3 regions of the Lentilactobacillus sp. TOM.63 genome follow, and region 1 is predicted to be linked to each of the others. Evidence: predicted binding sites of a transcription regulator. Region 1 holds the regulator's gene; each other region holds the start of a gene.
What was found. Region 1 encodes HrcA, which represses chaperone genes, less so after heat shock. Its sites were predicted from a motif close to TTAGCACTCNNNNNNNNNGAGTGCTAA; they were not measured.

Region 2: a site for HrcA is predicted at 9,463-9,489, ahead of groES (co-chaperone GroES). Genes of this name have one in related genera too.
Region 3: a site for HrcA is predicted at 7,290-7,316, ahead of QUF07_RS03850 (Hsp20/alpha crystallin family protein). Genes of this name have one in related genera too.

The regions. Positions count from the first base shown of each region.
Region 1 is NZ_JAUCAP010000003.1:27,817-38,792, reverse strand. Features, by position in the region: gene truB (tRNA pseudouridine(55) synthase TruB) at 1-715, shown strand, start outside; gene ribF (riboflavin biosynthesis protein RibF) at 737-1,693, shown strand; gene hrcA (heat-inducible transcriptional repressor HrcA) at 1,819-2,862, shown strand; gene grpE (nucleotide exchange factor GrpE) at 2,897-3,502, shown strand; gene dnaK (molecular chaperone DnaK) at 3,530-5,401, shown strand; gene dnaJ (molecular chaperone DnaJ) at 5,513-6,661, shown strand; gene lepA (translation elongation factor 4) at 6,778-8,616, shown strand; gene QUF07_RS01030 (hypothetical protein) at 8,683-9,108, opposite strand; gene QUF07_RS01025 (hypothetical protein) at 9,346-9,525, opposite strand; gene QUF07_RS01020 (hypothetical protein) at 9,592-9,741, opposite strand; gene QUF07_RS01015 (hypothetical protein) at 9,913-10,281, shown strand; gene prmA (50S ribosomal protein L11 methyltransferase) at 10,325-10,976, shown strand, end outside.
Region 2 is NZ_JAUCAP010000002.1:53,986-64,961, forward strand. Features, by position in the region: gene tmk (dTMP kinase) at 1-513, shown strand, start outside; gene darA (cyclic di-AMP receptor DarA) at 517-843, shown strand; gene holB (DNA polymerase III subunit delta') at 855-1,880, shown strand; gene QUF07_RS00785 (DNA replication initiation control protein YabA) at 1,888-2,220, shown strand; gene rsmI (16S rRNA (cytidine(1402)-2'-O)-methyltransferase) at 2,230-3,105, shown strand; gene QUF07_RS00795 (acyl-[acyl-carrier-protein] thioesterase) at 3,125-3,880, shown strand; gene tsaB (tRNA (adenosine(37)-N6)-threonylcarbamoyltransferase complex dimerization subunit type 1 TsaB) at 3,904-4,629, shown strand; gene rimI (ribosomal protein S18-alanine N-acetyltransferase) at 4,613-5,188, shown strand; gene tsaD (tRNA (adenosine(37)-N6)-threonylcarbamoyltransferase complex transferase subunit TsaD) at 5,205-6,245, shown strand; gene QUF07_RS00815 (ABC-F family ATP-binding cassette domain-containing protein) at 6,354-8,315, opposite strand; gene QUF07_RS00820 (redox-sensing transcriptional repressor Rex) at 8,499-9,131, shown strand; gene groES (co-chaperone GroES) at 9,525-9,809, shown strand; gene groL (chaperonin GroEL) at 9,883-10,976, shown strand, end outside.
Region 3 is NZ_JAUCAP010000012.1:37,545-48,520, reverse strand. Features, by position in the region: gene QUF07_RS03875 (gamma-glutamyl-gamma-aminobutyrate hydrolase family protein) at 1-693, opposite strand, end outside; partial or broken gene QUF07_RS03870 (glutamate--cysteine ligase) at 814-2,080, opposite strand; gene QUF07_RS03865 (ABC transporter ATP-binding protein) at 2,240-3,991, shown strand; partial or broken gene QUF07_RS03860 (ABC transporter ATP-binding protein) at 3,991-5,783, shown strand; gene QUF07_RS03855 (Hsp20/alpha crystallin family protein) at 6,135-6,569, opposite strand; gene QUF07_RS03850 (Hsp20/alpha crystallin family protein) at 6,726-7,160, opposite strand; gene QUF07_RS03845 (hypothetical protein) at 7,359-8,042, opposite strand; gene QUF07_RS03840 (matrixin family metalloprotease) at 8,225-8,899, shown strand; gene QUF07_RS03835 (VIT1/CCC1 transporter family protein) at 8,903-9,607, opposite strand; gene QUF07_RS03830 (VIT1/CCC1 transporter family protein) at 9,748-10,428, opposite strand; gene QUF07_RS03825 (NADPH-dependent oxidoreductase) at 10,529-10,976, shown strand, end outside.

The DNA.
Region 1 (10,976 bases):
AGTCTACCAAGGTGAAATTACGCTAGGAATGGCCTACGATACTGAGGATTTGGATGGAACGTTGATTGCGCAACAGCCGATTGAATCTCCGTTAACATCTGCCCAGATTGATGATGTCTTGGCGAAATTAACAGGCGATATCATGCAAGTGCCACCAATGTATTCCGCAGTTAAAGTGAATGGTCATAAGTTGTATGAATATGCCCGTAAAGGATTAACAATTGACCGTGACCCTCGGCCAATTCACATTGATTATTTTAAACAGCTTAAACCGGCCGCCTATGATCAGGAAAAGCAGACCCAGACGATTTATTTCGAAGTTGGTTGTTCAAAAGGGACCTACGTGAGGACCCTTGCGGTAGATTTCGGCAAACTGATCAACGTTCCCTCAGTAATGACGAATTTAACCCGGATAAAGAGCGGGGGTTTTGATATCTCCCAGTGTGTCACTTTAAAACAGATTCAAGCAGCGGTTGACAACGACAACTTGAAAACGATCTTTCGGCCCCTGGCAGAGGCTTTAGCCGATTATCCTCAATACAGACTTGATGAGAGCCGTTGGGAAATTGTTTCCCATGGTGGTTTTCTGGATCAATCCATCAATCCTGATCACAAGCCCGTTGTTTGTTTAACCTACATGGGAGCAGTCAAAGCCCTGTACAAATTTGATGCTGAGCTTATGAAATATCGTCCCTATAAAATGTTTATCGCGTAAATTAAGAAGGTGTAAATGATTATGAAAATATCTAAACTTCATTATCCACTGGCCGACTCCTTTCATGTCGAAGGAAAGACAGTCGTTGCAATGGGGGTGTTTGACGGCTTCCACAAGGGGCATCAAGAGGTGCTTCAACGAGCCAAAGTAGAGGCGGAAAAAGTGGGAGCTAAGTTCGCAGTCCTCACTTATGACCATCATCCTGCCCTAGTTTATAAAAAAATGGCCGCTCATGAAAAACGTTATTTGACACTACTCGACTACAAGATGGAGTTGTTTGAAAAATTTGGGGTTGATCAAGTCTTTTTGGTTAATTATTCTTATGCATTTCAAAGCCAGCCGCCAGCCCAATTTGTTACGAATTTTATTGATCGTTTTAATGCCGTCGCTGTAGTTGCTGGATTTGACCATACATACGGTGATAAACAAACTGCCACCATGAAAAATCTCCCAAAGTATGCCAACGGGAAATTCAAAGTCATTACCGTTCCTCCAGTTGATAGCGATGGGAAAAAGGTCAGCTCTACCAGAATTCGAATTGAGTTGGATTCCGGTAATATCGATGAAGTCAATGAGTTGCTTGGTCGGCCGTTTCAAACAAAAGGGGTGATCGTCCACGGTGAAGAACGCGGCCGTTTGTTGGGTTATCCCACCGCCAACGTTGAGCATTCAGAATACCAGTGGTTACCCCGAATTGGGATCTATGTTGTGACCGTTGCGATTGCTGGGAAAAAATACCTTGGAATGGCTTCAATCGGCAAGAATGTCACTTTCTCAGATGTCCATCCAATGACCGTCGAAATCAACTTATTGGACTTTGATCAAAATATTTACGGCGAAATTGTGACAGTTGATTGGCTGCATTATCTGCGAGATGAGATTAAATTCCAGACACCAGAGCAATTGATTAACCAACTCGATCAGGATGCCAACGAAACCCGTCAATATTTCAAAGACCATTCCAAGAGTTTGAATTAGCACAATTAGCACTCAAAACAAAATAATGCTAAAAATCGGCCATAATTCCTTGACTAATGTGGAGTGGTTTGTTAAATTATAAATGTGCCTTAGCACTCGAATATATTGAGTGCTAAAAAGAGGTGATTCTGGTGTTAACGGATAGGCAAAAAAATATTCTTCAAATAATCATTCGTGATTATACAAGAACGGGAATGCCAGTTGGTTCCAAGGCATTAGCTTCAGAGTTTCCAACCCATGTCAGTTCTGCGACGGTTAGAAACGATATGGCTGCACTTGAATCAAAGGGCTTGATTACCAAGACACATTTTTCATCAGGCCGGGTACCATCCATTGAAGGTTATCGGTATTATGTGGATAACTTGGTTGAACCGGATCCACTTGATGATAGTGCCGAAGATTTGATTAAGAGCTCTTTTAACAGTGAGTTTAATAGAATTGATGAGATCGTCCAAGAATCTGCGAAGGTTTTGTCTGATTTAACCAATTATATGGCGTTAACATTCAATCCAGAATCAGGCGATGATGTGACGTTGGGTGGCTTTCGACTTGTGAAGCTTGATGACCGACAGGTGATGGCAATTATCGTCACGAATAACGGTCATGTTGTGAATAAGATTTTCCGCCTGGCAAATGTATCGTCTGAGCAGCTGGAAACGATTGTTAACATTATTAATTCCGAATTGGTTGGCAAGCCGTTGCGACAGGTTTTAGAGAAACTCAAGTTCGATATTCCAATGCTAATGACCAAGTATATTCAAACTCCTGAAGGATTTTTGAAGATATTTGGTGAGATGCTTAACGAAGCCGGTAAGGACAAAGTTCACGTTGATGGTGAGTTGAACTTGCTGCGATTTGTCGAGCGTCAAGACGTTGATCGCTTGAAGCCCCTTTATAACTTACTTGGAACCGAGGACACGGTACAAAAAATCATTAATACCAAGTCCAACGACGTTCAGGTTCGGATCGGTGGTGAATTGCGAAACGATCTGTTGAAAGATTACAGTATAATCACTGGAACTTATGATTTAAAGGAGTATGGACACGGGGTCATTGCGGTCATTGGGCCGACAAGGATGCCGTATTCGAAGGTTATTGGCATAGTTGGTGCATTACGAGAGGAACTGACTAAGAAGCTTCTCGGCTACTATGATGATGACCAGGACTAATGCCAGCGATTTGGCAACCTAAGGAGGCGATTGTTTGGCAGAGAATAAGGAAGAATCACTGAATAAGAAGCAGGACCAGCCAAAGGAACAGTCGACTGCCCAACCCAAAGATCAGGCAAAAAATGATCATGAAAAAAAGGTTGCGGCTGACCATTCCAGTAAGAGTGCTGAAGATGTTACCAAGTTGAAGCAGACAGTTGTTCAACTTCAAAAAAAGCTTGATGATATGGAAAATCGATATCTTCGTGCTGAAGCTGATATGAAAAATATTCAGAATCACGCAAAAAAAGAACAAGCTGATTTAATTAAGTATGATGGCCAGCAGTTGGCTCATGACATCCTACCAATTGTTGATAATTTACAACGAGCACTTGCCGTTGAAGTCACTGACGACAATGGGAAACAGCTTAAAAAGGGTGTATCGATGGTTTATGAGCATCTTAACAAAGCACTCAAGGATAATGGTGTGGAGGTTGTTGACGCCCTGAATAAACCATTTGATCCAAAGTTTGAACAGGCTATCCAAACTGCAGATGCGGATGAGGATCATCCTGCTGAAACGGTTGTTCAAGTTCTTCAGGACGGTTACCGTTTGAAGGACCGTGTTTTACGACCAGCAATGGTTGTTGTAGCAAAATAAATCTTTAAAAGAAAAAGAGGATTATCTATGGCAAGTAATAAAATTATCGGTATTGATTTAGGTACCACTAACTCAGCCGTTGCCGTATTGGAAGGCAGCGAGCCTAAAATCATTGCAAACCCTGAAGGAGCCCGAACTACACCATCTGTTGTGGCATTTAAAGATGGCAAGCCTCAGGTTGGTGAAGTTGCTAAGCGTCAAGAGATTACAAACCCTAACACTGTTCGGTCAATTAAGAGTCATATGGGTGAACAAGGTTATACAGTTGATATCGAAGGCAAAAAATATACACCACAGCAAATTTCAGCAATGATTTTGCAGTATATTAAAGATTTCGCAGAAAATTATTTGGGTGACAAAGTGACAGATGCTGTTATCACTGTTCCTGCCTACTTTAATGATGCCCAACGTCAGGCAACCAAGGATGCTGGAAAGATTGCTGGTTTAAATGTTAAGCGAATCATCAACGAACCAACTGCTGCAGCTTTGGCTTACGGCCTTGATAAGCAAGATAAAGATGAAAAGATCTTAGTTTACGACTTAGGTGGTGGTACTTTTGATGTTTCCATCCTTGAATTAGGTGATGGTGTCTTCCAAGTACTTTCAACTAATGGTGATACTCACCTTGGTGGGGATGACTTTGATCGACGGATTATTGATTGGTTGGTTGATAACTTCAAAAAGGAAAATGGAGTTGATCTTTCTAAGGATAAGATGGCTCTTCAACGTTTGAAGGATGCTGCCGAAAAGGCTAAGAAAGACTTGTCAGGTGTGACTGAATCCGAAATTAGCCTGCCATTTATTTCAGCTGGCGATAACGGTCCATTACATTTGCAAACGACTTTGACTCGTGCAAAGTTCAACGAATTGACATCTGACTTGGTTGCAAAGACCAAGGTGCCATTTGACAACGCTCTGAAGGATGCCGGATTACAAACTTCAGACATCGATCAAGTGATCTTAAATGGTGGTTCAACTCGAATCCCAGCTGTTCAAGAAGCCGTTAAGTCATGGACTGGTAAGGAATCTAATCACTCAATTAACCCTGATGAAGCGGTTGCCTTAGGGGCTGCTGTTCAAGGTGGTGTGATTACTGGTGATGTTAAGGATGTTGTTTTGCTTGATGTTACCCCATTGTCACTTGGTATTGAAACCATGGGTGGGGTCTTCACTAAGTTAATTGATCGGAATACAACCATTCCAACTAGTAAGTCACAGGTCTTCTCAACTGCCGCAGATAATCAACCAGCCGTAGATATCCATGTTCTTCAAGGTGAACGACCGATGGCTGCCGATGACAAGACACTGGGTCAATTCCAGTTGACTGACATTCCTGCTGCCCCTAGAGGTGTTCCTCAAATTGAAGTTACCTTTGACATTGACAAGAACGGAATTGTGAACGTTTCTGCCAAGGATAAAGGAACTGGTAAGGAACAAAAGATTACCATCAAAGATTCGTCAGGTCTTTCCGATGATGAAATCAAGAAGATGATGAAGGAAGCCAAGGAAAACGAAGAGGCAGATAAGCAACGTAAGGAATCTGCTGATCTCAATAACGAAGTTGACCAGTTACTCTTCCAGACTGACAAGACCCTTAAGGAAGTTAAAGGTAAGGTTTCCGATGACGAAATTAAGAAGGCCGAAGATGCCCGTGATGCACTTAAGAAAGCTAAGGAAGACAATAACGTTGACGACATGAAGGCTAAGAAAGATGATTTGAACAAGATCGTCCAAGACCTTGCCGTTAAGTTATATCAACAACAAGCGCCAAAAGATGGCGGTGCTCAGGGTGCTCAAACCGGTTCGCAAAGTTCATCTGATGATAACAAAGATGATGGTAAAGGCGGCGACGGTACCGTTGACGGTGACTTCCATGAAGTTCACGATGATAAAAAATAATCTTTGAGATTGTTATTTAGACGAGAAGTCAAGGCCAATCTGGCTTTGGCTTTTTGTTAAAATATGGTATTCTATCAAGGATAAACAATTGATTGAAGATGGGAGTTTCTAATGGCAAGTAAAGATTATTATGATATCCTCGGGGTCTCAAAAGACGCCAGCGACGATGAAATCAAACACGCCTATCGTAAGTTGTCCAAGAAGTGGCACCCTGACATCAACAAGGCTCCTAATGCTGAGGAGAAGTTCAAGGAAATTAACGAAGCATATGAAACGTTAAGTGACCCACAGAAGCGGGCAAACTATGACCAATACGGATCAGCCGATGGTGCTGGTGCCGGATTTGGCGGTGGCGGCGCTGGTGGATTCGGTAATTTCGATGGTGGCGGCGGTTTTGGTTTTGATGATATTTTCAGCCAATTCTTTGGTGGCGGCCAACGGAATGCGGATCCTTCTGCACCAAGGCAGGGCCGCGATCTCCAGTATCAAATGACGCTGGAATTTGAAGAAGCCATTTTTGGTAAGAAGACGGTTATTAAATATAATCGTGAAGCTCAATGTAAGACTTGTGGTGGAACTGGTGCCAAGCCAGGGACCTCACCTGTAACCTGTTCTCGTTGTGGCGGCCGTGGATATGTCACGACTGAAACGAATACGCCGCTCGGCAGAATGCAGTCTCGGCAAACCTGCCCAGTTTGTCATGGAACTGGTAAAGAAATTAAAGAAAAGTGCCCAACCTGTGGTGGTCGTGGTCGAGTTGACGAACGTCATGAATTAGAAGTCAATGTTCCAGCCGGAATCGACGATGGTCAACAAATGCGCCTTCAAGGACAAGGTGAAGCTGGCGAAAATGGCGGCCCTTACGGTGATCTGTACATTGTCTTTAAAGTTAAACCAAGTAAAGACTTTACTCGAGACGGCTCAACTATTTTTGTTGACGAGAAAATCAGTTTTGCCCGTGCTGCTTTAGGTGGCAAGGTCAAAGTGAAAACGGTCCATGGAGATGTTGAATTGAAGATCCCTGCTGGAACGCAAACTGGAACGACGTTTAGATTGAAAGGTAAAGGCGCTCCTCGTCTTCGTGGTAATGGCACTGGTGATGAACGGGTTACGGTGACTGTTACAACCCCTAAGAATTTAAATAAGGACCAAAAAGTTGCTTTGGAAGCATTTGCCAAAGCGAGTGGTGAAAGCCTGGATGGCAAAGGCGGCGGTCATTTTTTTGACAAAATGAAGGATGCTTTTGATAACAAAAAATAGAGGCATTCTAAACTTAAATAAGTGACATTATTTTAAGAGGTTGGTTAAATCCAGCCTCTTAATTGTTATAATGGTTGGTATAAGAGATTTAATGAAGAATGAAAGTGAGATACAACATGGATTTAGAAAAAATGAAGGAACATCAAAAGTATATTCGCAATTTCTCCATCGTTGCTCACATCGACCATGGGAAATCGACACTGGCTGATCGAATTCTCGAAATGACTGATACAGTTGCTAAACGGGACATGAAGGATCAATTGTTGGATAACATGGATCTGGAACGAGAACGGGGTATTACGATCAAGTTGAATGCCGTTGAGTTGACTTATCATGCCAAAGACGGGCATGACTATGAGTTTCATCTAATTGATACCCCTGGACACGTTGACTTCTCATACGAAGTGTCACGAAGTTTGGCGGCCTGTGAAGGGGCTGTTTTGGTCGTCGATGCTGCTCAAGGGGTTGAAGCTCAAACGTTGGCTAACGTTTATTTAGCTATCGATGACAACCTTGAAATTGTTCCGGTGATTAACAAAATTGATTTGCCGTCAGCTGAACCTGAAAAAGTACGAACTGAAATTGAGAATGTCATCGGAATTGACGCATCTGATGCTGTTTTGGCAAGTGCTAAGAAGGGCATTGGAATTGAAGATTTGCTTGAACAAATTGTTCATAAAATACCGGCTCCCGATGGTGATGTGAACGGGCCATTAAAGGCGTTGGTTTTTGACTCAGTTTACGATGACTATCGTGGGGTTGTTTTGAGCGTCCGTCTGTTCGAAGGAACCGTTCAGCCTGGTGACAAGATTCGGATGATGAACAGTGGCAGTGAATATGAAGTAACCGAAGTTGGTGTAAACTCACCCAAGCCGGTTAAACGTGACTACTTGATGTCTGGCGATGTTGGCTACATCACTGCCAGTATTAAGGATATTACTCAAACTCGTGTCGGTGATACGGTTACCAACGCTGACGACCCCGCTGACGAAGCGCTGCCTGGTTATCGGATTATGAATCCAATGGTATACGCCGGACTTTATCCAACCGACAACGCGAAGTTCGACGATTTACGTGAGGCTCTTGAGAAATTAAAACTGAACGATGCTGCGTTGGAATTTGAACCAGAAATTTCTAAGGCGTTGGGGTTTGGCTTTCGCTGTGGCTTTTTGGGCTTGCTTCACATGGATGTTGTTCAGGAACGGTTAGAGCGGGAATTTAATCTTGAGTTAATTACCACCGCGCCGTCAGTTACCTATGAAGTCGATATGACAGATGGTGAAAAGAAAGAAGTTGAAAACCCATCTGAAATGCCCGACGTTTCAGCAATTAAACAGATTTCTGAACCCTATGTGAAAGCAACCATCATGGTGCCTAACGAGTATGTAGGACCTGTCATGGAACTTTGCCAACGCCGCCGGGGTGAATTTGACACAATGGAATACCTCGATGAATACCGGGTAAATGTGATTTATCACATGCCATTGTCAGAAATTATCTTTGATTTCTTTGATAAGTTAAAATCCAGCACTAAGGGATATGCTTCGCTTGATTACGATTTGGAAGACTACAAGCCAAGTGATCTGGTTAAAATTGATATTCTCTTAAACGGCGAACAGGTCGATGCCTTAAGTTTCATTTCACACAGACAGTTTGCGGCCACTCGTGCTCGTGACATCGTTGGCAAATTAAAGAACATCATTCCACGACAAAACTTTGAAATTCCGGTCCAAGCCGCAATTGGGGCAAAGATTATTGCCCGGACCAATATTAAGGCTTATCGAAAAGACGTGACCGCCAAGTTGTATGGTGGTGATCGAACTCGACGGATGAAGTTACTTGAGAAGCAGAAGGCCGGTAAGAAACGGATGAAAGCTGTGGGCAAGGTCGATATCCCACAGGCTGCTTTCATGGCGGTTTTGCAGACTGACGAGGAAGAAAAAGGCGACAAATAGGCGTAAAAAAACGGGATGCGATCATCATGATCTGCTTCCCGTTTTTACTGTCTTATGTTTTTTGAATTACACTGTTGGCTTCTTAGTTAACTTCTGGTTGTAGATTTGTTTCATTTTTTCGATTTCTAACTGATCAGCCAAAATGTCATTAAAGAGTTGCTCGATGACTGCAGCCATTGCCTGTTCATCATCAGGGGCGTCCACTTGTTCAACCTTTTCCTGCTGGAACTCATACAATTCCTGTAAAACGTTGATGAGTCGGTGGCGAAAATGTGATAAATGGACATCCTTTGGTGCTGGATGTTTGGCTGATAAGTGATAATCATAGTACTGTTCAAGTTTCTCAACGGTTTTCAATGATAAATTATCAATCGAACGGTTATTATTTCTTAAGCGAATAATGACTGATGAGTTAACTCCAGTCAACTGTTGGATTTGATAAGCACTATCCCCGCTATCGATAATCACTTGAATTTTATCCCTGACGTTCATATTCCTTCACCCGGAATTGATCACTAATTTTGATAACAAATGTCATCAATTCCCCAAATCAATTTCCACATTAAATTGTTTAAATTAATAATTACACTTATATCATATGTCAGCTGACATATAGAGTCAAATTTTTTATTAATTATTTGGGCTTGGAGAATATACAAACAGAAAACAGGCTTTCAATTTCAGCCCCGTCTGCACAATATTCTGAGAATATGCTGACTTGGAAAGGGATCACCCAATTCGGAGTTCGGTAATCAATTTTGTGTCAATGATCGCATGGTGCTCATCGTCTGTTTTCTTGATGACGCGATCTATTTGATGATTATTGATAATATAGTCATCAAAAAACTGCTTGGTTGGAACTTGTAATAGATTACGATCATGGGATTGCTCGAAACTGACTTTATCCAAAACAAGATTTTTCGGGACTGCCGAAAAAATATTTGTGATGGCTCGTAACGCCACTTCACCGTTTTTTTAAATTGTATAATCTAAGTAATTTCGATTAAAACACTGATGCCCTTCAAAGATTGTATCGCTTGAATGAGCTTCTAAGACTGCCCAATATCTGATCTCAATGGTATCTGGCCGAATTTTGTTGATAAACCGAATACGAAATAGTTCCATGCCCTTTCAACTCCTTTCTTCAATAATATGATAGATAGATCAAGGAAAGCAAGCGGGATTGTCAACAAAATGTTTGCGTTTTCGATCACATTCAATTATTATATATATTAATTCGTTTTTTATTCGATTTGAGTTCCTTTAATAAAATAACAAGTAAGGAGGTGGCTATCGTTGTTAAGTAGAACAAAACAATATCTCAGAAAAAATGGTTATTTTTATAAAAAAGAATATATTCGCCCCTTACTTACGCCAGATAACATTTATATTTTCCGATTTGGTCGTGATCGTTTAGACAATCGGTTAATTATTCGTTACAGTCATAAGTGGACCGGCAGGCAACGAATCAATGAAATTGACCTACGCCTTCACAAGCAAAAGCATCCGCGGATTTTTGATAATGAATCTGAGTTGCTGCAATATTTGGAAGGACATCTTCTGAAGCATGAGGCCAAAGTTCGTGCTCGTGAGGAAAAGGCTCAGAAAGCTCATGAGAACAATGACGACAAAGAGCATCAAGTACCTGATGGGGCATCCAAGTAGGATGCTCTTTTTGTATTTATTAAATTAACAAAGGGGAACCAACATGGACTGGACAGAAGTTTCGATCATCACAAGCAGTGAGGCTGTCGAGGCAGTCTCAAATATTTTGATGGCCAATGGTGCAACAGGCGTATCAATAGAAGACGCCAAGGATTTTGATAAGCTCAAAGCTGGCCGGTATGGGAGCCACGGAGAAATTGTGGAACCGGCATCATTAACCCATGTTGCAACTGGAGCGATTGTTTCTGCTTATTTTCCAAATAACAAAAATATTCAAACAAAAGTGCCTGAAATAACCAAACGGGTTCAGCAATTATCATCATTCGGGTTAAATCCTGGTCCCGCTGAAGTGACCACTAACGCTGTCGAAGACGAAAACTGGCGGACTGCTTGGGAAAAATATTATCATCCCGTTTCAATTACAAGAATGTTGACGGTGGTTCCAAGTTGGGAAGACTATCAACCGAAAACTGAGTTTGAAAAAATCATTCGATTGGATCCAGGAATGGCTTTTGGGACCGGAACGCATCCGACAACTCAACTATCCCTGCAGGCGCTCGAAATTGTCATGCACGGTGGCGAATCGGTTTTGGACGTTGGCACTGGCTCAGGAGTCCTCAGCATTGCCGCTAAGTTAATGGGTGCCGGTAACGTGCAGGCGTTTGACGTCGATGATGTGGCGGTTAAATCTGCAA
Region 2 (10,976 bases), on a different contig from region 1:
TCCGAGGAAATTCGACGAGTGATCCTAGATCGGGATAACACCGAAATGGATTATCGAACCGAAGCATTACTGTACGCTGCTGCTCGAAGGCAACATTTAATTGAAACAATTTTGCCGGCGTTAGCTGTCGGTAAGCTAGTCCTTTGTGATCGTTACGTGGACAGCTCGGTCGCTTATCAAGGATCCGGTCGCCAAATTGGAATGGCACAAGTTGCCAAAATGAATGAATTTGCCACTGAACAATTACTTCCTTATAAGACAATTTATTTTGATATTCCTGTAGAGGTTGGGCTAAAACGAATTGAGAAGCACCGGGACAGTAGTAAAATTGATCGCTTAGATGTCGAAACCACTGCTTTTCATCAACGGGTTCATAAGGGTTATACGGCAATTAGGGCGGCTAATCCCGATCGATTTGTAACAATTGACGCTACCCGGCCATTTCAACAAGTTGTGACAGACACCATTGAGACAATTCATCAAATTGCAGCCGAGTATTTTAAGGAGAGTTGATTTATGAAATTAGTAATCGCGATCGTTCAAGATAAAGATGCTAACAAGCTACGGTCAGTCTTTGTTGCCCATGATATTATTGCTACCCGTTTCTCCACCACTGGAAGCTTCTTGCGCTCAGGGAACACGACCTACTTGATTGCAATCGATGATGACAAAGTCGACCTAACTCTTGAGCTCATCAAGGAAACTTGCTCAGCCCGTCAGCAATTTATGACACCGCCAGTGAGCCTGAATGGCGATACCGCAGAGCACACATTTCCGATTGAGGTTCAAGTTGGTGGGGCGACCGTGATGGTGTTGCCGATTGATCAATTCCACCAGTTTTAGAAGGGAAATTCATGGCAGAAAATATTGTCCAGGTTGCCAAGGAAAAACAGCCACAACTATTTAAGCAATTTATGAATTTAGTTAATCAAGATGAACTGTCTCATGCATACCTCTTCACAGGCGAAGAGGGGGCGGGGCAGTTTGCCGTCGCGATGGGAGTCGCTATGCGGTTATTCTGCACAAATGTCACGAATGGTGTCCCGTGTGGAAAATGTCCTGAATGTATCCGAATTATGCATTACGATCATCCGGATGTTGTCGTGACCAAGCCTGATGGTCAGAGTATTAAGGTCGACCAAATTCGTCACGTTAAAAGTGAATTCACTAAAAGTGCGATGGAGGGCTCCAAAAAGGTCTTCATTATTTCGGATGCCGAAAAGATGACAACTGGAGCAGCAAACAGTTTGTTAAAATTCATTGAAGAGCCGACAGGCAATGTTGTCAGCTTTTTGATCAGTCAAAATCGCAATCTTGTCTTACCAACGATCATTTCTCGAACTCAAGTGGTTGAGTTTCCGAGCTTAAGCAAGCCGCAAATGGTTGCCGAATTACAACAAAGTGGCGTTTTGCCTAGCCAGGTTAATCTATTAATGGCGATTACAAATAGTCGTCGTGAAATTGATGACTTACTCAAAGATAATTGGTTTGGTGAGATGCAACAGCTGATTTCAAAGTGGTTTGGTTATTTGGTGAAGGGAAACTTGATGGCAATGCCGTTCATTCAAATGTCGATCATGCCAATCGTTGGTAATAAGGATCGGCAGCGAGTGGTTCTAACCATGATGATCAACATTTTTGATGATGTTTTGGAGATGAAGTACGGGACGCTTAGTGATGATCAATCAAAATTTCCTTCGGTCAACGATCAGATGCATCAAGCTGTAACAGAATGGACTTCCGGGCAGCTCATGAAGATGTTTGATGAGTTGTTGGCCATGAATGACCAAATGAAGGTGAACGTGAATTTCCAGAATATTATTGAATCGACTACCTTGAATATCCTAAAAATTGCCAAGTCGTCGTTTATTGAAAGGTGATAAAATCGTGGAATCTCAAAGTTTATATGATGCATTAAAAGAGATGGATACCCGACTTAACGCCACAGCGGTTAATTTCTCACATTTGCATGAATCGTTAATTGAATTGATGGAGAAAAATGCCGAATTGGAAATTGAAAACCAACATTTAAGGGAACGAGTAACCGAGATTACCGAAAAAGTAGGGCAAAATTCTCCACAATTATCGAAATCACGTAAAAATCTTGAGAAGTTGTATAATGAAGGATTCCATGTTTGCAACGAGTATTATGGTAAACGCCGCGAAAATGATGAAGACTGTATTTTTTGTACTGACATTATCTATGGCCGCAGAGATTAGGGGATAATCGTGGAAACACAAAAAAGTTTTGATTCGTCAACTCAATATGGCAGTTTATATTTAGTGCCAACGCCAATTGGCAATTTGTCTGATATGACGTTCCGAGCAGTTCAAATCCTCAAAGAGGCGGATTTGATTGCTTCTGAAGACACTCGGAATACCCAAAAGTTACTCAATCATTTTGACATTGAAACTAAGCAAATCAGTTTTCATGAACACAATACTGCTCAGAGGATTCCTGAATTGATCGCTAAGTTAAAACAGGGGATAACGATTGCCCAGGTGAGTGACGCAGGGATGCCTTCGATCAGCGATCCTGGTCATGAATTGGTGGTTGAATGTATCAAGCAATCAATCAATGTGGTTCCATTACCTGGTGCTAATGCGGGGATTACGGCTTTAATTGCCTCTGGCGTTTCTCCGCAACCCTTCTACTTTTATGGCTTTTTGTCCCGTAAGCCAAAGGAACAACGAGAAGAACTCATGGAATTACAAAATCGACCGGAAACCCTGATTTTCTATGAAGCGCCTCATCGGCTAAAAAAGACGTTAAAGTCGCTATTAACACAACTTGGTGCACAACGGAAGGCTGCGCTTTGCCGTGAATTGACTAAGAAACACGAAGAATTTATTCGTGGTAATTTAGCTGTCTTGTATGAATGGGCAGATTCTACTGAAATTCGTGGGGAATTTGTTATTATAGTAGCGGGTAATGCAAATCCTGAGATTGAACATGATGACCCACTTGAAGGGATGAGCGTTAATCAGCAAGTTGATTTCCACATCAAGAATGGCTTATCGGTTAACGAGGCGATCAAACGGGTTGCCAAAGATCATAACTTAAAAAAGCAAGTAATTTATAACGAATATCACGACATCAAGTAAACGGAAAGAAGAAGTGTCCATGGCTGCCAAACAATTTAGCGAGTTCCATACCATTCCATTCTATGAATGTGATGTTAATAATAACATTACCATTCCCATGCTCATCAATGTGCTAATTTTAGCTTCTGAGCATCAAAATGAGTCGTTGGAAGTCGATCAAGCCGCACTTATCTCTAAGTACGGCATTGGTTGGGTCGTGATTTCATACTCGATTAAAATTAATCAGTTACCTAAAAATAGGGATACGGTCAAAATGACAACCAGAGGAACTTCTTATAATCGTTACTTTGCCTACCGAGAATTCTGGCTACAGGATGAGCAAGGCAATGAACTGGTTAAGGTTGAAAGCATTTGGGTATTAATGGACGAAGAAAAGCGGAAGATTACCCCCATGACCCCCGAAATCATTGCTCCATACCAATCTGAAAAAGTTAAACGAGTGCCTCGGCTACCTCGGCCAAAAATTATTAAGGATTTAACTAAGGCGGATTCTAAAAAATACCAAGTTCGCTGCAGTGATATTGATTTTAATGGTCATGTGAATAACGCTCATTATTTGGAGTGGATGTTGGACTCTTTACCAATGGCATTTTTAGACAGTCACACACCAGCCCAAATTGATATTCGTTTTGATAATGAAGTCAAATACGGCAATATTGTCACGAGTTCAGTAGTTGTCGATTCTGAAGATAATGATAAAATTAAAACAATCCATGAGGTGACTTCAAACGACGCCATTTCTGCAAGTGCAACGTTTGTTTGGAATGATAGATAATAAGGCAAGGGTAAATAAAAACAATGAAAATTTTAGCAATTGATACTTCCAATCGACCACTTTCGGTGGCGGTTTTGGATGATGACCATTTATTAGCACAAACAACCATTACAACTCATCGAAAACATGCCGAATTTTTGATGCCAATTATTGAGGATTTAGTCAGCAAATCTGACCTCAAACCGAACGACTTAGATCGAGTCGTCGTTGCTGCCGGGCCTGGATCTTATACAGGCATTCGAATGGCCGTGACTGCAGCTAAGACGATCGCCGCGACTTTGGAAATTCAGTTAACGATGGTTTCTAGTTTGTTGACCCTTTGTCTTAATGTGTCTCAACCAGGTGTTCTGGTCAATCCAATCTTTGATGGGCGGAATCAGAATATGTTCACTGGCTTATATCAAATTGGTGATGACGGTAACCCAATCGAATTGATCGAGGATCAACATATCAATTTGGACCAGTGGTTAGAATTACTTGAACCTTATAATCAGAGGATTATGATTGTTGGGGATACCGATGCTTTCGAGGAGGGGATGCGTCACGCATTAGGAGATCGACTCATTGTTGCAGACAAGTTGGCCGATCTTCCTAATGCTGCTCGTTTAGGACTTTATGGCAAACAGGTTGATCCGGTTACGAACGTCGATGCCGTCGTACCACGCTATTTACGATTAACCAAAGCTGAAGCGGATTGGAAAAAGCTTCATCCCAACGGGGATACGCACAATTATGTTGAAAAAATTTAAAAATTGGTTTAACAAAAATTTTTATAATAAAGATGCTCAACTCCGCGAACGATATCTTGACATTAAAAATCACGATGTTGAAATCAACGGAATTAAGTATTTTTTGGCCAAAGCAATGATTCCCGATATTCCGGAAATTTTGGGGATTGAGCGATCTGTATATGGTGGTCAAACTCCCTGGGACGACCGCGCTTTTCGAAGTGAACTGATGCGAAAAAACGATCGCCTTTACCTGGTTTTGCGCAGAAATGACTGGTTAGTTGCATTTATCGGTTGTTCTTTAAATGACCATACAAAGGATTGTCATATCACGAACGTGGCGGTTGCCCCCAATTTTCAGAATCATGGATTGGGGTACTTTTTGGTCACAACCATTATTAAAAAAGCCCGCCAGATGGAATATGATAAGGTTACTCTTGAAGTACGGGTTAGTAATACTCGTGCCCAGAAGCTGTACCGAGACATCGGTTTTGTGGATAACGGGCTTAAGAAAGATTATTATTATAACGATCGAGAAGATGCCCTTAATATGATTTTGGACATTACAAAAATTGGTTAATGAATAAAGAAATGAGATGAACTTATTGACTAGAGATTTAATTCTCTCCTTTGAAAGCAGCTGCGATGAGACCTCCGTTGCGGTAATTGAAAATGGTGACACCATTCTTTCCAATATTGTGGCCACTCAAATAAAAAGTCATCAGCGGTTCGGTGGAGTGGTGCCGGAAGTTGCCAGTCGTCATCACATTGAGCAAATTACCGGTTGTATTAAAGATGCCCTAAAGCAGGCTAAAGTGAGCTATGATGATCTGACCGCGGTTGCTGTTACATATGGGCCAGGTTTAGTCGGCGCTCTTTTGATCGGGGTAACTGCTGCTAAAGCGGTTGCTTGGGCGCATCATTTACCACTTATTCCCGTTAACCATTTGGCAGGTCATATTTATGCTGCTCATTTAGTTGAACCCATTGAATTTCCAGCGATGGCATTGGTTGTTTCAGGTGGTCATACAGAGCTAGTTTACATGCCTGAAGAAAATAGATTTGAAATTATAGGTGAAACTCGGGATGATGCAGCGGGCGAAGCTTACGATAAAATTGGTCGGGTCCTTGGCATTAATTATCCAGCCGGAAAGCCGGTTGATGAGATGGCGCATCGTGGTCACGATACGTTTGACTTTCCAAGAGCAATGGATACCGACGACAACTTTGATTTTAGCTTTAGCGGGCTGAAAAGCGCGTTTATTAACACCGTTCATCATGCAGATCAAATCCACAAAGAATTGAATAAAGAGGATCTGGCAGCTAGTTTCCAACAAGCTGTTGTCGATGTGTTATCTGATAAGACTGTCCGCGTGCTGCATGAGTATCCCGTCAAACAGTTGATTCTTGCAGGTGGGGTTGCGGCCAATCGCGGCCTTCGTGATCGGCTGACAGCTGACATGAAACAGTTTCCAAATACAAAGTTGGAGCTGGTACCACTCTCATTGTGTGGTGATAATGCCGCAATGATTGGTGCTGCCGGAGAAATGCTGTATCAGCATGGTGTCCGAGCAGACGCAACGCTGAATGCAGATCCGGGGTTGGAGTTTGATTGGATTAAAGAGCCAGTCAAATAATTCTGTGGCTAAAAAACACGAGGTCAAAGACAGCGGCAACGCTTCGTCTCGGATCTCGTGTTCTTTTATTGTAACCATGTATTTCAAATGACAATCAGCTAAGGCTGACTATGATGATTTCATATTCTCTAACTGAATACTTTTTTCTTCCCAGCTTGTTTCGGTAGCTTCCATTTGGTGGTTAACAGATTCAAGCTCTTTTTGTAGATCTTGCAGTTTGCCAACATCATTAAAGACATCTGGCTCGGTCATTTTAGCCTCAATTTGATCTTTTTGTTGCGTTAAGCTATCCAAGTGATTTTCTAGATCAGCAACTTCTCTTGATAGCTTGCGTTGCTGCTTCTGTTCTTCCTTATTAATTTGGTAATTCTTTTTATCGTTGGTAACAGGGGCGGTTCGTGTCTCAGTTGGATGTTCTTCTGCCTGTTTTTGAGCCTCGTGCTCTTTAATGGCGATCATTTCATCCTTCTTGTTGACATAGTAATCGTAATTACCCAAATAAGTTTCGGTGCCTTTTTTAGATAATTCAACAACAGACGTGGCAATTTTATTAATGAAATAACGATCATGAGAAACAAAGAGGATTGTGCCGTCAAATTGGTTGAGGGCTTTTTCCAATACTTCTCGGCTATCGATATCCAAATGGTTAGTTGGTTCATCTAAAATGAGAAAGTTATTGTGTTGCATTGCCAACTTTGTGAGCAAGAGACGGGCTTTTTCACCACCTGAAAGGTCATGGACCATCTTGGCAACGTCATCACCGGAAAACAAGAAGCTTCCTAAAATGCTTCTGATATCGCCTTCGGGGGTCATTGGGTGATCATCCCATAACTCGCTTAACACTGTTTTATTGCCATGTAAGGATGCCTGCTCTTGATCATAATACCCAGTGTCGACACCTGTACCAAAATACGCTTGACCCTTAATGAATGGAATGATTCCTAAAATACTTTTGAGCAGGGTAGATTTACCAACGCCGTTTGGACCAACAATCGCAATTGCTTGGTGGCGTTTGATATCCAAATTAATGGGTTCCGACAGAATGGCCGTGTATCCAACCGCAGCGTTTGTGACGTTCAAAACGTTATTGCCACTTTTGGATTTTGGAGTGAATTGGAACCGAGCCGTTTTTGAATCAGCGGTTGGTTTGTTAATCCGCTTCATTTTTTCCAATTGTTTTCGTCGTGCTTGAGCTTGCTTGGTGGTTGACGCCCGAACGATATTTTTGTCAACGAAAGTCTGTAGCTTCTCAATTTGGGCCTGCTGTTTTTCATATTCTTTCCACTGTTGAGAAACCCGTTCTTCCTTTTTCTTTGTATAATCTGTGTAATTGCCGGTAAAGTGCAATAAGGTACCATTAGCCAATTCATAGACTTCATTGACGATACGATCCAGGAAGTAACGGTCATGTGAAATGATTAAGAGCGCGCCACTATAATTCTGGATGTACCCTTCCAACCAAGTAATGGTTTCAACGTCCAAATGGTTGGTCGGCTCATCGAGTATCAGTAATTCTGGTTTTTCCAAGAGGAGCTTCGCCAGGGCAAGTTGGGTCTTTTGACCGCCAGACAATTCGTTGATTGGCCGATCATAATCAGCTTGACCAAATCCAAAGCCGTGAAGGACGCCTCTGATTTCTGCATCGTAACCATAACCGTTGTGCTGTTCAAAATCCGCCCGAATATTATCATATTGTGATGAAATTTGGGCATATTCCTCGGAAGCTGGGTCAATCGAGGGATCACTCATCTGCGCCTCTAATTCGTGAATCTTTCGTTCTTGTTGTTTAAATTTGGCGAAGACGGCGGCCATTTCATCATAAATTGATTTATCGGAATCTAGGCCAGTGTCTTGTGCCAAGTAACCAATGCTCAGATTCTTTTTGGTCACAATTTGGCCACCATCGAGCGATTGTTCACCGATTATCATTTTGACTAAGGTGGATTTTCCGGCGCCGTTTCGGCCCACCAAAGCAATTCGACTTTTTTCTTGGACGGCCATATTCACATTCGAAAAGATTTCTTCCCCGTTAAATCGTTTGGTTAAATCTTGGGCTTGTAAAATTATCAATTCAGCGGCCACCTTTCTGTAGTTAACAGTATATAATTTTATCATATTATCTGGTTTTACAATAATAGTTTGTAAGTATTACTTGAAATACATTTCACAAGGTGGCATTATATGATAGAATAATAAATAAAGATGGGTTCACAAAGTTTTGAATTTTTAAAATAGGTTTTACAGGAGGAAATTTTGACAGCCGAAAACATTCCAAAGGCGACCGCGAAACGATTGCCAATTTATTATCGATATTTAAATATTTTACACGATACCGGAAAACAACGGATCTCTTCTACCGAGTTGGCAGAAGCGGTTCAGGTGGATTCTGCCACCATTCGCCGAGACTTTTCATATTTTGGCGCATTGGGTAAACGGGGTTATGGTTATGATGTCGATAGCCTACTGAACTTCTTTAAGCAGATCTTGAACCAGGAACACCTGACCAACGTTGCTTTGATTGGTGTTGGTAACTTGGGCCACGCGCTGTTAAACTTTAATTTTCACAAAGATAGCAACGTACGGATTTCTGCGGCATTTGATACGAATGGAACGATCATTAATACCATTGAGGATGGGGTACCAGTCTATCCAATCTCAGAGCTTGCCAGCCAGCTGCATGAACAACAAATTCAGGTTGTGATCCTGACAGTGCCATCATCTGCAGCCCAAGAAGTTGCAGCGGATGCGGTAGCTGGGGGCGTAAAAGGGATCTTGAATTTCACCCCAATCCGAATCTCAGTACCTGATAATGTGCTGGTTCAAAACGTCGATTTGACCAATGAACTACAGACGTTGATTTACTTTATCGATAACTTTGGAAAGTAGTTTCCTGCGACTTTACCTCGATTGAAAAACACGATTAATGTGTGGATAAGTCGAAGTTAAAGCTCGGGTTGAATTTAAATAAAGTGCCTCGCGATGAACGTTTCTTGTTCACGGCGAGGCGCTTTATTTGATTTATAAGAGTGCAAGATGTGTCTAAATATGGGTATTGGTTTATTTAAAGTAGGGGATGATTCAAAAATAGAGCAATTAGGCGATGATTTAAATCCCTGCCACAAACCCTGGTATAATCCCAATCCAGGCATGATATCCTGAACATTTTCTAATAAATCCTTGCAATTAGATCAAAAAAATAATATATTATAAACAGTGATTAGCACTTCTGTCATTCAAGTGCTAATGATGCTAAAAATAGTTGTAAATGGAGGGACTAACGTGTTAAAACCATTAGGCGATCGTGTAATTATCGAAACAGAAAAAGAAGAAGAAAAGTCGGTAGGCGGTATCGTATTAGCAGATAATGCTAAGAAGAAGCCACAAGCCGGTACAGTTGTTGCCGTAGGTGATGGCCGAGTTTTGGACAATGGTCAAAAGGTTGCGCCAGTTGTAAAAAAGGGCGACAAGGTAATGTTCGATAAGTACGCAGGTACTGAGATCGAGGACAACGATAAATCCTATCTAGTTTTACATGAAAAAGATATTGTCGCAGTTGTTGAATAAACTTTTTGCGAAATAATCAGCATCATTAATTTATATAATAAATCAAAAATACATTTTTGAGGTGAAATTTGTAATGGCTAAACAAGTTAAGTTTTCTGAAGATGCCCGCGGCGCAATGCTCAAGGGTGTTGATAAATTAGCAGACACAGTTAAAGCAACATTAGGACCAAAAGGCCGCAACGTTGTTTTGGAACAATCAGCAGGCAACCCAACGATCACAAATGATGGTGTTACAATTGCAAAGGCAATCGAATTGCCAGATCATTTTGAAAACATGGGTGCCAAATTAGTTTCTGAAGTTGCGTCAAAGACCAATGATGTTGCCGGTGATGGTACCACTACTGCAACTGTTTTGACACAAGCAATTGTAAATGAAGGTATGAAGAACGTCACTGCTGGTGCTAACCCTGTTGGCATTCGCCGTGGAATCGAAAAAGCAACCAAGGCTGCCGTTGATGGTCTTCACAAGATGTCACATGACGTGAAGACAAAAGATGATATTGCTCAGATTGCTTCAATTTCATCAGCTAACACCGAAGTTGGTAGTTTGATTGCTGACGCAATGGAAAAAGTTGGCCACGATGGTGTTATTACCATTGAAGAGTCGCGTGGTGTTGAAACGAGCTTGGATGTTGTTGAAGGAATGCAATTTGACCGTGGCTACATGTCACAATACATGGTAACCGATAACGACAAAATGGAAGCCGATCTCGACAATCCATATATTTTGGTTACCGACAAGAAGATTACCAATATTCAAGACATTTTGCCATTGTTGCAAAAGATTGTTGAACAAGGTCGTTCACTTTTGATTATTGCCGATGATATTGGTGGTGAAGCATTACCAACACTTGTATTGAACAAGATGCGGGGAACCTTCAATGTTGTTGCCGTTAAGGCCCCAGGATTTGGTGATCGTCGTAAGGAACAACTCCAAGATATCGCCATTTTGACTGGTGCAACGGTTATCACTGATGATCTTGGTTTGAACTTGAAGGACGCAACGCTTGAACAATTAGGCCAAGCAAACAAGATTAACGTTACGAAGGATTCAACCACAATCGTTGACGGTTCAGGTGCCAAGGATGCAATCAGTCAACGAGTTTCAGAAATTAAGACTCAGATTGAAAAGACTACTTCTGACTTTGACCGTGACAAGTTAAAGGA
Region 3 (10,976 bases), on a different contig from region 1:
TTTAAACAGCTTCTTTGAATCTTCGTAGTGTTTGTAAATATTTTCAGGATGCCACTGGACTGCCAAGATTTGGTCATTGTCGATCGATTCGACCGCTTCGATTACTTGGTCGTCGGCTCTGGCGGTTACTTTAAGATAGGGGGCAACGTCCTTGACTGCTTGATGATGCCTCGAGTTAACATAGGGCCGGGATCCGATGATGTCGTGTAAGCGGCTGTTTGGATCAACTGTGACATGATGGGAGGGCATATTTCCTGGGGCTTCTTGCGAATGCTTCAAGGTCGCGTGGAGGTCTTGGGATAAATCCTGATAGAGGGTGCCGCCCAGACCAACGTTGATCAGCTGCATACCACGGCAAATACCCATGATGGCCTTGCCGGCAGTGACTGATTGCTTCAACAATTCAATTTCAAATAAGTCGCGTTTGAGATACGTCATACCTAATTTCTGGAAAGGCTCTTCGCCGTAGAAAGTGGGATCGACATCTGCCCCTCCTGGGAAACAGACCCCATCAAACAGGGTCATATAATCGCGGACATCTTCCGGATTCACACTCGGAAAGATAATGGGGATGCCACCGGACTTGACGATTGCTTCAATCGCCGGTCGGGGTGCGAACGCTGCGTTGCGTTCATTAATAACGTTGGTTGCCTCAGCAAGTGTGTCGGCAGGTAATGCGATTCTTGGGCGCAAATAAACCCCTCCTCAATTTTTGATTTTGATTAATGACAATATAAGGTGATCCCTCAAAACTATCCAATGAGTATACTCCAAAAGCATGAAAAATAGGTGAATTTTGCTTTCATATAATGATTATTCCTGCTGCTTATCTTTGTCGGGTTCCCAGCTGCCCTTAAATAGCTCATGTTTGAGCTGATCGGCGGACAGTTTTGTCTTATTTTCGAATCCTTTAAACGGTCTGATTGACTGTAAGGCCGATTCTTGATATCGTTTAGCTCGGCGCATTGCGTATTCGGTTAATGAACCATCTTTTAAATGCGTAATTAACTTGGCACTAGGCGTAGTTAACGGATTTTCAACCCGGTCTTGTAAGTCCTCGATTTCCTCTTGGTATTCGGGGCCTAATTGGATCTTATTGGCGTACATTTCAAGGCTTTGTAAGAATGCTCCGGCACTTGCCTGGTATTTGGAGACATCATTTGGATGTTCCTCAGAAACTTCCTCGTTCAGTGCATCGGCGCGGGTGATGACCCTGCTGACATCTTCGGGGTGCAGACCGGGTGACATGATGAAGTAGCTGGCTAACAATCTGAAGAAACGCAAGGTATTGGTGCGAATGCCCACGGAACTGCTGGGATCCAAATCCAACATTCTTAATTCTAGGTAATTGACGCCGGTTTTTGGTAATTCTTTCAAGTTGGTATTGCCCTTGAAACGGACAGCACCATGAAATTCATAGTCGGAGATCAGCTTACCTTCTTTGACCCCCTGTTCAATGTTGTTGACATATCGTTGAACAGTGGTGTAATCGCCTCGAAATGGATTGCCGAAGCCATGCGAACTCTGACGGATACTGCGAATGGGAGCGGTGGGTCCTTTATCTTTGTCGAAGTAATTCGCTTCTGCAACGGGACTAGCCCCAAATAAATATGTAATAACCCAGCGATAACGGAGAAAACCCTGAGCAATTTTTGCATATAGGTAGTTTGAAAGGGCGACTTTAGAGTCAAAACGGTCTTGCATATTATCATAGACCAAATTAAAAACATGGGGATCGATACTGAGGTTAAGGTGAGCACCACAGGGGGTTCCGGCTGAAAATCCATGGCGTTTAACCCACTCCTTTAGATACGCCTCTTTCTTCGGCCCCATTTTAGCAAGGGGAACCTCGCGCTTGTCCTTTGGCAGGCGGGGTAACGACTTCTGACATCGTTTCCAGAAAATCATTGGTAATCCAAGGATTGGTTTGTTCATCACCGGCAGCAGCAGGATAGGGTTCCTGGCTCAGGTTACTATTTTCGTCTACCCGTTGCATTTCGATTTCCAATCCCATGGTAAAGTCGGAGGTTTTCGCGACGGCTTCATTATCAAATATAAGTTGTCCAATTTCGCTGAACATGGTAATTACCTCCATTGTGTGATTATGAGAATTTCATGATAATTGATGTCAAAATAGTAACACTATAATGACATCATAGCAACGGTAACCGTGTTAACATATCAAATATATGCTAGAATTGTTTTATTTCATTAATTTTTAATTTTAAGAGGTGGAAGTATGAGTATCTTCATCAAATTAGGTTGGTACTTCAAGCAGGAATGGAAAATTTACCTGATTGGCTTATTTGGCCTGCTGTTGACAGCACTAGTCGGGATCGTTCCCCCACGCATTATTGGGGTCTTGGTCGATACGATCCATAATGGCAAATTGTCGAGTCAAAGCCTGCTGGTTTTGCTGGGGATATTGACGTTGGCGGCCTTTGCCCAGTACGGTGCCCGTTATATGTGGCGGACTGCTATTTGGGGCGAAGCGGCTAAGCTGGAAAAAGTCTTCCGAAACCGACTATTTAAACACTACACCGAAATGGATTTGGAATTCTTCCAAAAATATCGGACGGGTGATTTGATGGCTCACGCGACCAATGACTTGTCCGCAATTCAACGGGTGGCCGGCGGTGGCATCCTGCAGTTTGCGGATTCGATGATCACTGGCGGCACTACCTTAATCGCAATGATTACCCTAATTGATTGGCGGCTAACATTAATTGCAATTATTCCGTTTCCATTATTGGCTGTCATGGCTCGATACTTGGGAACTAAGATTCATATTGCCTTCAGAGACTCACAAGCTGCCTTTTCACGCCTCAATAACAAGGCTGAAGAAAGTATCACGGGGATCAAAGTGATCAAAGGCTTAGGGCAGCAGCAAGAAGATATGAATGATTTTAACAACCAGGTTGCCACCACAATCAATATTAACCGGCGGGTTAACCGGCTGGACTCATTATTTGATCCAATGACAACCATGATTATTGCCTTGTCGTACGTGGTCACGATTGTCTATGGCGGTTATTTGGTGACAAATGGTTCGATCACAATTGGGTCATTAGTGTCGTTTGTGTCGTATTTGGCAATGATGGTTTGGCCGATGTTCGCGGTCGGCATGCTGTTTAATACCCTGGAACGAGGGAATGCCAGTTACGACCGGGTAATGGACCTATTGAAACAAAAAAGTGCGATCATTGACGATGCCGATGGTGTGGACAAGGCGCCAAAAGGTGAGATTGACTATCATATTCAGAAGTTCTCCTATCCGGATGATCAGCGGGCGGCCTTGCAGAATATTGATTTTAAGGTGCCTGCAGGTCATACGGTAGGCCTGGTGGGTAAAGTTGGTTCTGGTAAAAGTACAATTTTACGATTGATTTTACGCCAGTTTGATAATTATCAGGGATCCATTCAATTTGGTGGGATTGATATTAAACACTACAAGCTGGATGCGTTGATTCCAGCAATTGGCTATGTTCCTCAAGATACCTTTCTGTTCTCAGATACCATTCGGGAGAATATTCGCTTTGCCCGGCCAGAATCCAGTCAGGCTCAAGTCGAGGAAGCTGCTCAGAAAAGTGACTTATATGAGCAAATTCAGGCCATGCCCGATGGCTACGATACCGCTGTTGGCGAAGAAGGGATTTCTTTGTCCGGTGGCCAGCGACAACGGTTGGCGATTGCTAGAGCGCTGTTAATTAACCCAGAATTGTTAATATTGGATGACGCCTTGTCGGCCGTTGATGCGGAAACCGAAACGCAAATCCTGACTAATTTGCACGCTGAACGGCAAAATAAGACGACGATTATCTCTGCTCACCGGTTGAGTTCAGTGATGAACGCAGATGAAATTTTGGTAATCGATGACGGTCAAATTGTTGAACGGGGCACCCATACTGAATTGATGGCCCGTGGCGGCTGGTATCGGGAAATGTTTGAGCGTCAGGAACTGGAAACGAAAGTCAAGGGAGGTGCGAACTAATGGATAATTTAAAACATCAATCGGCTTGGTCGAAGAGCATTCCGTTTGGTGAACAGCTGCGGATCATTGGCCGATTATTTCGTTATGCCGCCCCTTACAAGTGGTACTTCTATTTTTCCGTAGGGTTTTCGATTGCGGTTGCCGTCGTCAATATTTATTTACCCCGAATTATTCAAGTTTACATGGACAGCCATCTGGTGGTTGGCCAAACCGACTTCCAAATGATGTGGTTCTTTGCGGGCCTTTACTTCTTTGGAATGGTCATGAAGGCGATCATGCAGTTCGTCCAATCCTATTTATATGAAATGGGTGCCGAGTATATGCTCGAAAACACCCGCCGAAAACTGTTTGCGAAACTGCACACTTTGGGGATGCGTTACTTTGATCAGACCCCCAGTGGCTCAATTCTTTCCAGATTGACAAACGATACCATGGCGTTTGCGAATTTTTGGGCCCTGTTTAATAGTTTGATTGTAACGGTTTCTGCGATGGTTTCATCATTTATCGCAATGTACATGGTGGATACTAAGATCTCGCTGTGGCTGCTGGTGTTCATGCCCTTTTTATTTGTGATGGTTTGGTATTACCAGCGGTATAGTACCCGGGTTTACCGGCAGATGCGGGAGCGCTTGAGCCTTTTGAATGCGAAGCTGGCCGAAGGGATCACTGGGATTAGCGTGATCCAACAGTTCCGCCAGGAGAAACGGATTAATCAAGAATTTAATGGGACTAACGATCAGTACTACAATACTCGAAAAGCAATGATTCGGATTAATTCGTTGTTATTGAACCCCATGATTAACCTCTTTTATGCATTAGGAACGGTGCTTGTTTTAGGGATGTTTGGTGTTCGTGGTTTGCACGCCTATGTGGCGGCCGGTGTGATTTACGCGTTTATCACTTATTTGAACAACTTTTACAACCCAATGTCTGAAATGATGGATCGGCTCAGTGATTTTCAAGATGGTGTCGTTGCCGGTTCGCGGGTGTTCCGAATAATGGACGATCAAACCGTCGAACCCCAGCAACATCCGGTTAAGGGTGCAACGATCACTCAGGGAAAGATTGAATTTCGACACGTAACGTTCTCATACGATAACGTCAATCCAGTTCTTCATGATGTGTCGTTTGTCGCAGAACCTGGGCAAACGGTCGCGTTGGTTGGCGAAACTGGTAGTGGAAAAACATCAATCATCAATGTGATGATGCGCTTCTATGAATTTGGTGAGGGTCAAATCTTGCTTGATGACCGCGATATTCGAGATTATCCGATTCAAGAATTACGCAAAAAAATGGGCTTGGTGCTTCAGGAACCCTTTATGTTCTATGGCACGGTGGCCTCAAATATCAGAATGTTTAACGAAAAAATTAGTGATGAAGAAGTTAGAAGTGCAGCCAGTTTGTACAGGCTGATAAATTTATCGAGGACTTGCCACAAAAGTATGATGCCAGGGTGATTGAAAGAGGAGCCAGCTATTCGAGCGGCCAGCGGCAACTCATTTCGTTTGCCAGAACGTTGGTAACGGATCCTAAGATTTTGATTCTAGATGAGGCAACCGCAAACATCGATACGGAAACCGAACAGATTATCCAAACGGGATTGGCAAAGCTTCAGCAGGGCAGAACAACGATTGCAATTGCCCATCGATTGTCAACAATTCAAAATGCTGACCTCATTTTGGTGCTAGATGCCGGCAAGATTGTTGAACGCGGCACTAATGATGAGTTGATGAAGAAACGTGGGTATTATTATGACATGATTAGATTGCAGAATTCGGCACATCTAGACTAGTATGCGTAGCAAAGCGCTTAGAAGCTGGAGTATAAGTCCTCTCGTCCTAAAATCCTGGTTTTGAGGATTTTAGGACGAGAGGACTTATATGCAAGCTTCTGCTTTGCGGAGCATCATTCAACTATGAAGCCAAGACAGAGGGGCTTACATGCAGATTGCTGCTTGGTGGAGCAGTCCTACAATGAGGATTTTAGAATACGGGGACTTATATGCAAGCTTCTGCTTTGCGGAGCATCATTCGACTATGAAGCCAAGCACCCAAACCGTAACCCCATAACAAAAAAGCAAACCAATTCAGAAACGTCTCCGAATTGGTTTGCTTTTTTAGGCCTAATAATTATGGTCAATTAATTACTGAATCTCAATTTGGTTATTGCTATCCTGGCTTTCAGCAGCCTTTGGCAATGTGACTGTCAAGACACCATCGTTAACTTGGGCTGAAATGTTGTCACGATCAACACCAGGTAACTCATATGTTCTTGACATGATGCCATGACTACGTTCGCTGGCAATTACGCGGCCTTGTTCATCCTTCTTTTCGGATTCTTGGGCTTGGTCGATGCTCAATGCCAAATTGTCGTTTTGATATACCAAGTGGATATTCTTCTTATCAATGCCTGGTACATCAACCTTCAAAGTGTAATCCTTGTCATTTTCGGTGATATCGGTCTTCAGGTTACCTTGAACCATGTAATCATTGTCTACATCAGAAGGACTGAAGAAACGACGTGCCATTTGATCAAAGAACGGATCTACATTGAAACGATTCATTAATTCATTTGCCATAATACCAATCTCCTTTGTTGCATGAATTAACAAGCGTCAAAGGTGGTGAAACGAGAATCGTTCTCGTTCCCCCAAAACACAAAGCTTTTTAAAAAGTTTCAAAAACGATGACCCAAATAAACAACCACCCACACCTAGTTAACAGCTGGTTAGTAATTATTGAATCTCAATATGACCATTATCTTGATCACTGTTGGTTAACTTTGGTAAAGTAACATTTAAAACACCATCGCTAACTTGGGCTGAAATGTTGTCCTTGTCAACACCAGGCAATTGATAGCTACGTGACATAACACCGTGACTACGTTCGCTGGCGATTACCCGGCCGTTCTCATCTTTTTGTTCGGTTGAATGTTCTTGATTAATGTAGAGTGATAAAACACCATCTTGATAAGCCAAACGAATGTTGTTCTTATCAATTCCTGGGACATCAACCTTCAACGAATAATCCTTGTCGGTTTCTTTAATGTCAGTCTTGAGGTTACCGAAATCACTGTAATCCTTGTCAAAATCACTTGGGCTGAAGAAACGATGTGCCATACGATCAAAGAACGGATCCAAATCAAAACGATTCATTAATTCATTTGCCATAATACCAATCTCCTTATTATCGGAATTAATATTCAAGGTACTGGGAAACGATCTCTTTGAACCACTCTTTTTCGTTCCTCTTTACCTTTCATCTTCTATATTAATCACCTGATAAAAAAATGCCAGCATTTAGCACTCAAAAGTAAAGAGTGCTAAAGCTGACATTCTTTGTTGGCAATTGTGACTATCTAAAGGCCTTCACCAATTGCTTGATATACTTATCAGTATTGGTTTGAATGGCTTCTTGTTCCTGCTTTTGAACTGCAGGATCTGTTGCAGGGTCCTTAACGTTTTTACCTTCAGCTTTTGCTTTTTGGTAAGCTTGTTGGAGGTTTTGATCATATTGCTGCTTGAATTCTTTTTCCAGTGCTGGTTGAGAAAACTTGTTGGCAAGTGAATTGGCAGGGCTCTTCTTTGTTCGGTAGAAGGTATACTTCTTCCCTTTATTGCTTGGCAGTGCCCATTGCCTGACTTAGAAATCTTAACCTGATATTTGTTGGTACTTAATTTGTAGAGATTAAAACTGTAAGTCGTCTTGGTTAGCTTGCTTTTGCTGGTGATTTGACGATAGTTGGCAGTGAAGGTTCGTTTGTTTTTGCTGATCTTGTTGCCAACTGGGATCCCCGTTGTAAACTTGGGTGTCTTGAAATCGCCAATAATCATCATTGTTTGCACCCCATTACTGGTTTTGATATTCTTCCAGTGGAAGGCAACCCCGACCTTTGAATTGTAGAAGTAACCGCTGGGACCGCTAATTTCAGAACTGGCAAATGTATTGGCTGCGTGTGCGGTTGCGGCGGTGGTTGAACCAGCCAATGCCAATCCAAACGATACGGCTGCCGTGGCGACTGTTGCGGTAATCAATTTAAAAGCTTTATTCATGAACAATTCCTCTTTCCCTGAAGTGAGCTGATCCAAGCGATAATGTTGAATGAGCCAAAATGTGACTAAATTCGCTAATTCGATCTAACATAACTATACAATAGTTTAATCAATAGCCGCAAATAGATAATCTGAAAGTTTGCCTATTGTCATGCAATGACAGCTGAGGGGAGAGAAAAACATTGACTCATTCAAAAAGATTCTGGGTCCAAATTGTTAAAGGGCTGCTTGTGATTTTCTCGGTTATCGGCGTGATTTGGGCGTTTAATGTGAGCTTGGCTCCCGGAACCATCCACCAATCTACGACACCGATCGAAAATCCGGACACTGATCCAAAGCCGTCGTACAGTCCCCAAAAGGATTATCACTGGCCCACGACCCAGATCCCTTATTATATTAAAACGACAACCTCCCGCCACTACGCTAAGGTGTGGCGAAAAGCTGTCGCTGCTTGGAACGATGTGAAAGTTGTTCAGCTAATCCCAGCTCATCATGAAAATGACGCTGAAATTATCCTTGGTGCCAAAGCCAACTACAAGGAAGAACCAGATGGCTGGGCTGTAGCTGAAGGAGTGGTGATGGGCTACACTATTCAACGGTTTAGCGATTCTGGCGCGCCGTTGTTTGCTGGCTATAATGAAAGTTACCTGATAACTGGGGCAATGACCCGAATGAATTACAAGACCGTTAACCAGCAAGCCAGTGTTGCCATGCATGAACTTGGTCATGATTTGGGACTGGGTCACAGTCAAAATAATCAGTCGATTATGCAGGAAGCTGCCCCAACATTGTATGATCAAATTCCGCAAGTTGATGCCAATCATTTGGCTCAGCTCTATGCGGGAGTCCCGAAATAGGCACTAGGCCTGAAGCAACATTCCTAACGAATAGTGAATGATCATCGTGATAATGCCGACGATGACATTTCGAATAATGGCAGTTTTAACAAGGCCGTTACCCAGTCGGGCACTTAGATAACCAGTTATGGCGACTGAAAGGCAGACCGCTAGGATTGTTGCGGGCCATTGATAGGCCACTGGGGAAAGGGTCATGGCAACCAATGGGAAAATCCCGCCGGCACCGGCTGAAAAAAGTGATGAAAAGGCAGCGTTCCAAGGATTCATGTAGTGGCCAAGCTGCAGCCCATATTTAATATTCACGATGGTTTCAAGGGGCTTTTTAGCCATCAAGTCTTTGGCAATTTTGATTGCGGTCTCTTGGGTGACACCTTCATCAATATAATAATCTGAAACAACGCGGAGCTCCTGATCATAATTGGTCTTTAATAATTTCTTCTCGGTTTCGACAACTGATTGTTCAGTATCTTTTTGCGTGCTAACGGAAGCATACTCACCTGATGCCATTGAGAAGGCACAGGCAAGTAAATCCGATAGTCCGGCAATGAAGATGGTAAATTGATTGGTGGTTGCAACGGCAACACTAAACAGAACCCCGACAACCGTCAAAATTCCATCATTTGATCCTAAGACGCCGGCTCGCAATGTGTTAAGCTTTTCATCCATTGTTTGGGTGTCCTTTTTCTTCTTTGAGTGAATAATTGTCATGGAAAATACCTCCACAAATTCATAGTAAATAAATTAAAATAATTAGGAACTGGTGTATCAATGTCGTCAATCGGAAATCCCAGCTTTTTGAGGGAGCAATTGAGGGGACTTATGGACAAGTTCCTTTGTTAAAAAAGGGATTAGCTACCAATTAAGGTTCCGATGATGAAGGTGACCAACATGGTTAACGTGCCAGAAATCACGTTTCGCACCACACCATGAAACTTATTTGAATTTCCTAACTTGGCCGCTGTAAACCCAGTGATCGCCAAGGCAATCAGAACGGCGACAAATGTTGCTTCAATTCTAATTGAATTTGGGAACATTGTGATGGCGACTAGTGGTAAAATTGATCCAGTTGGGAATGAAATCATCGATGCGATGGCAGCTGAAAGCGGGTTGGTATATTCGCCGACGTTAAAGCCGTACTTTTGGCGGACCGTTGTTTTGATTGGATCACGATCCATCATTTCTTTCGTTGCTTGGTGGGCTAACTCATCGGAGATCCCATCTGTGACCAATTTATGCTTGACTGTGTTAAACTCAGTATCGTATGAATCAGCTAATGCTCGTTTTTGGATACTGATGGCATTTTTTTCGGAGTCCTTCTGAGTATTAACGGATACAAATTCTCCCATTGCCATCGAAACAGTTCCGGCAAGCATTCCAGAAATTCCGGAAATAAAAATCGCAAAGTTATTACTTGTCGCCGCGGCAACCCCTAAGACAATCCCTGCGACAGACACGATGCCATCGTTAGCGCCCATTACAGACGCTCGCATCACGTTAATCTTTTGAGATAACGATCGTTTCTTTTCCATAAATTGATGCCTCAATTCTATAGTTTGTAATCATTATTACCTGATATTGATTATTGTAAACCAAAAATCATTAAATGTAAATTCAAAATGCGGATCGGAGATGGCTTTATTGACCAACGTTATTTTAGACCAGTTATTGAATCACACCAGCATTCGTCATTTTCAAGCCAAGCCTTTAACTAAGGAGCAGGTTCAAACACTGATTGAGGCCGCCCAGCATGCTTCAACCAGTACTTTTTCCCAGCAATATTCGATTGTGAGTGTGACAGACCCGGATGTTAAAGCCCAGTTGGCTGACATTACCGGCCATCACTGGCTGGTAAACAGCGGTCACTTTTTCGTGATGGTGGCCGATCAATACCGCAACTTGCAAATTGCGAAGGCTCATAACACGGATCCTTACATTTTACATACGACTGATAAATTCTTAGCAAGCGTCTTTGATACCGCAATTGCCACTCAAAATATAATGGTAGCTGCTGAGAGCATGGGGCTTGGTGGCACGATTATGGGCAGTATCCTAAACGATTCTAAGCGGGTGATCGATT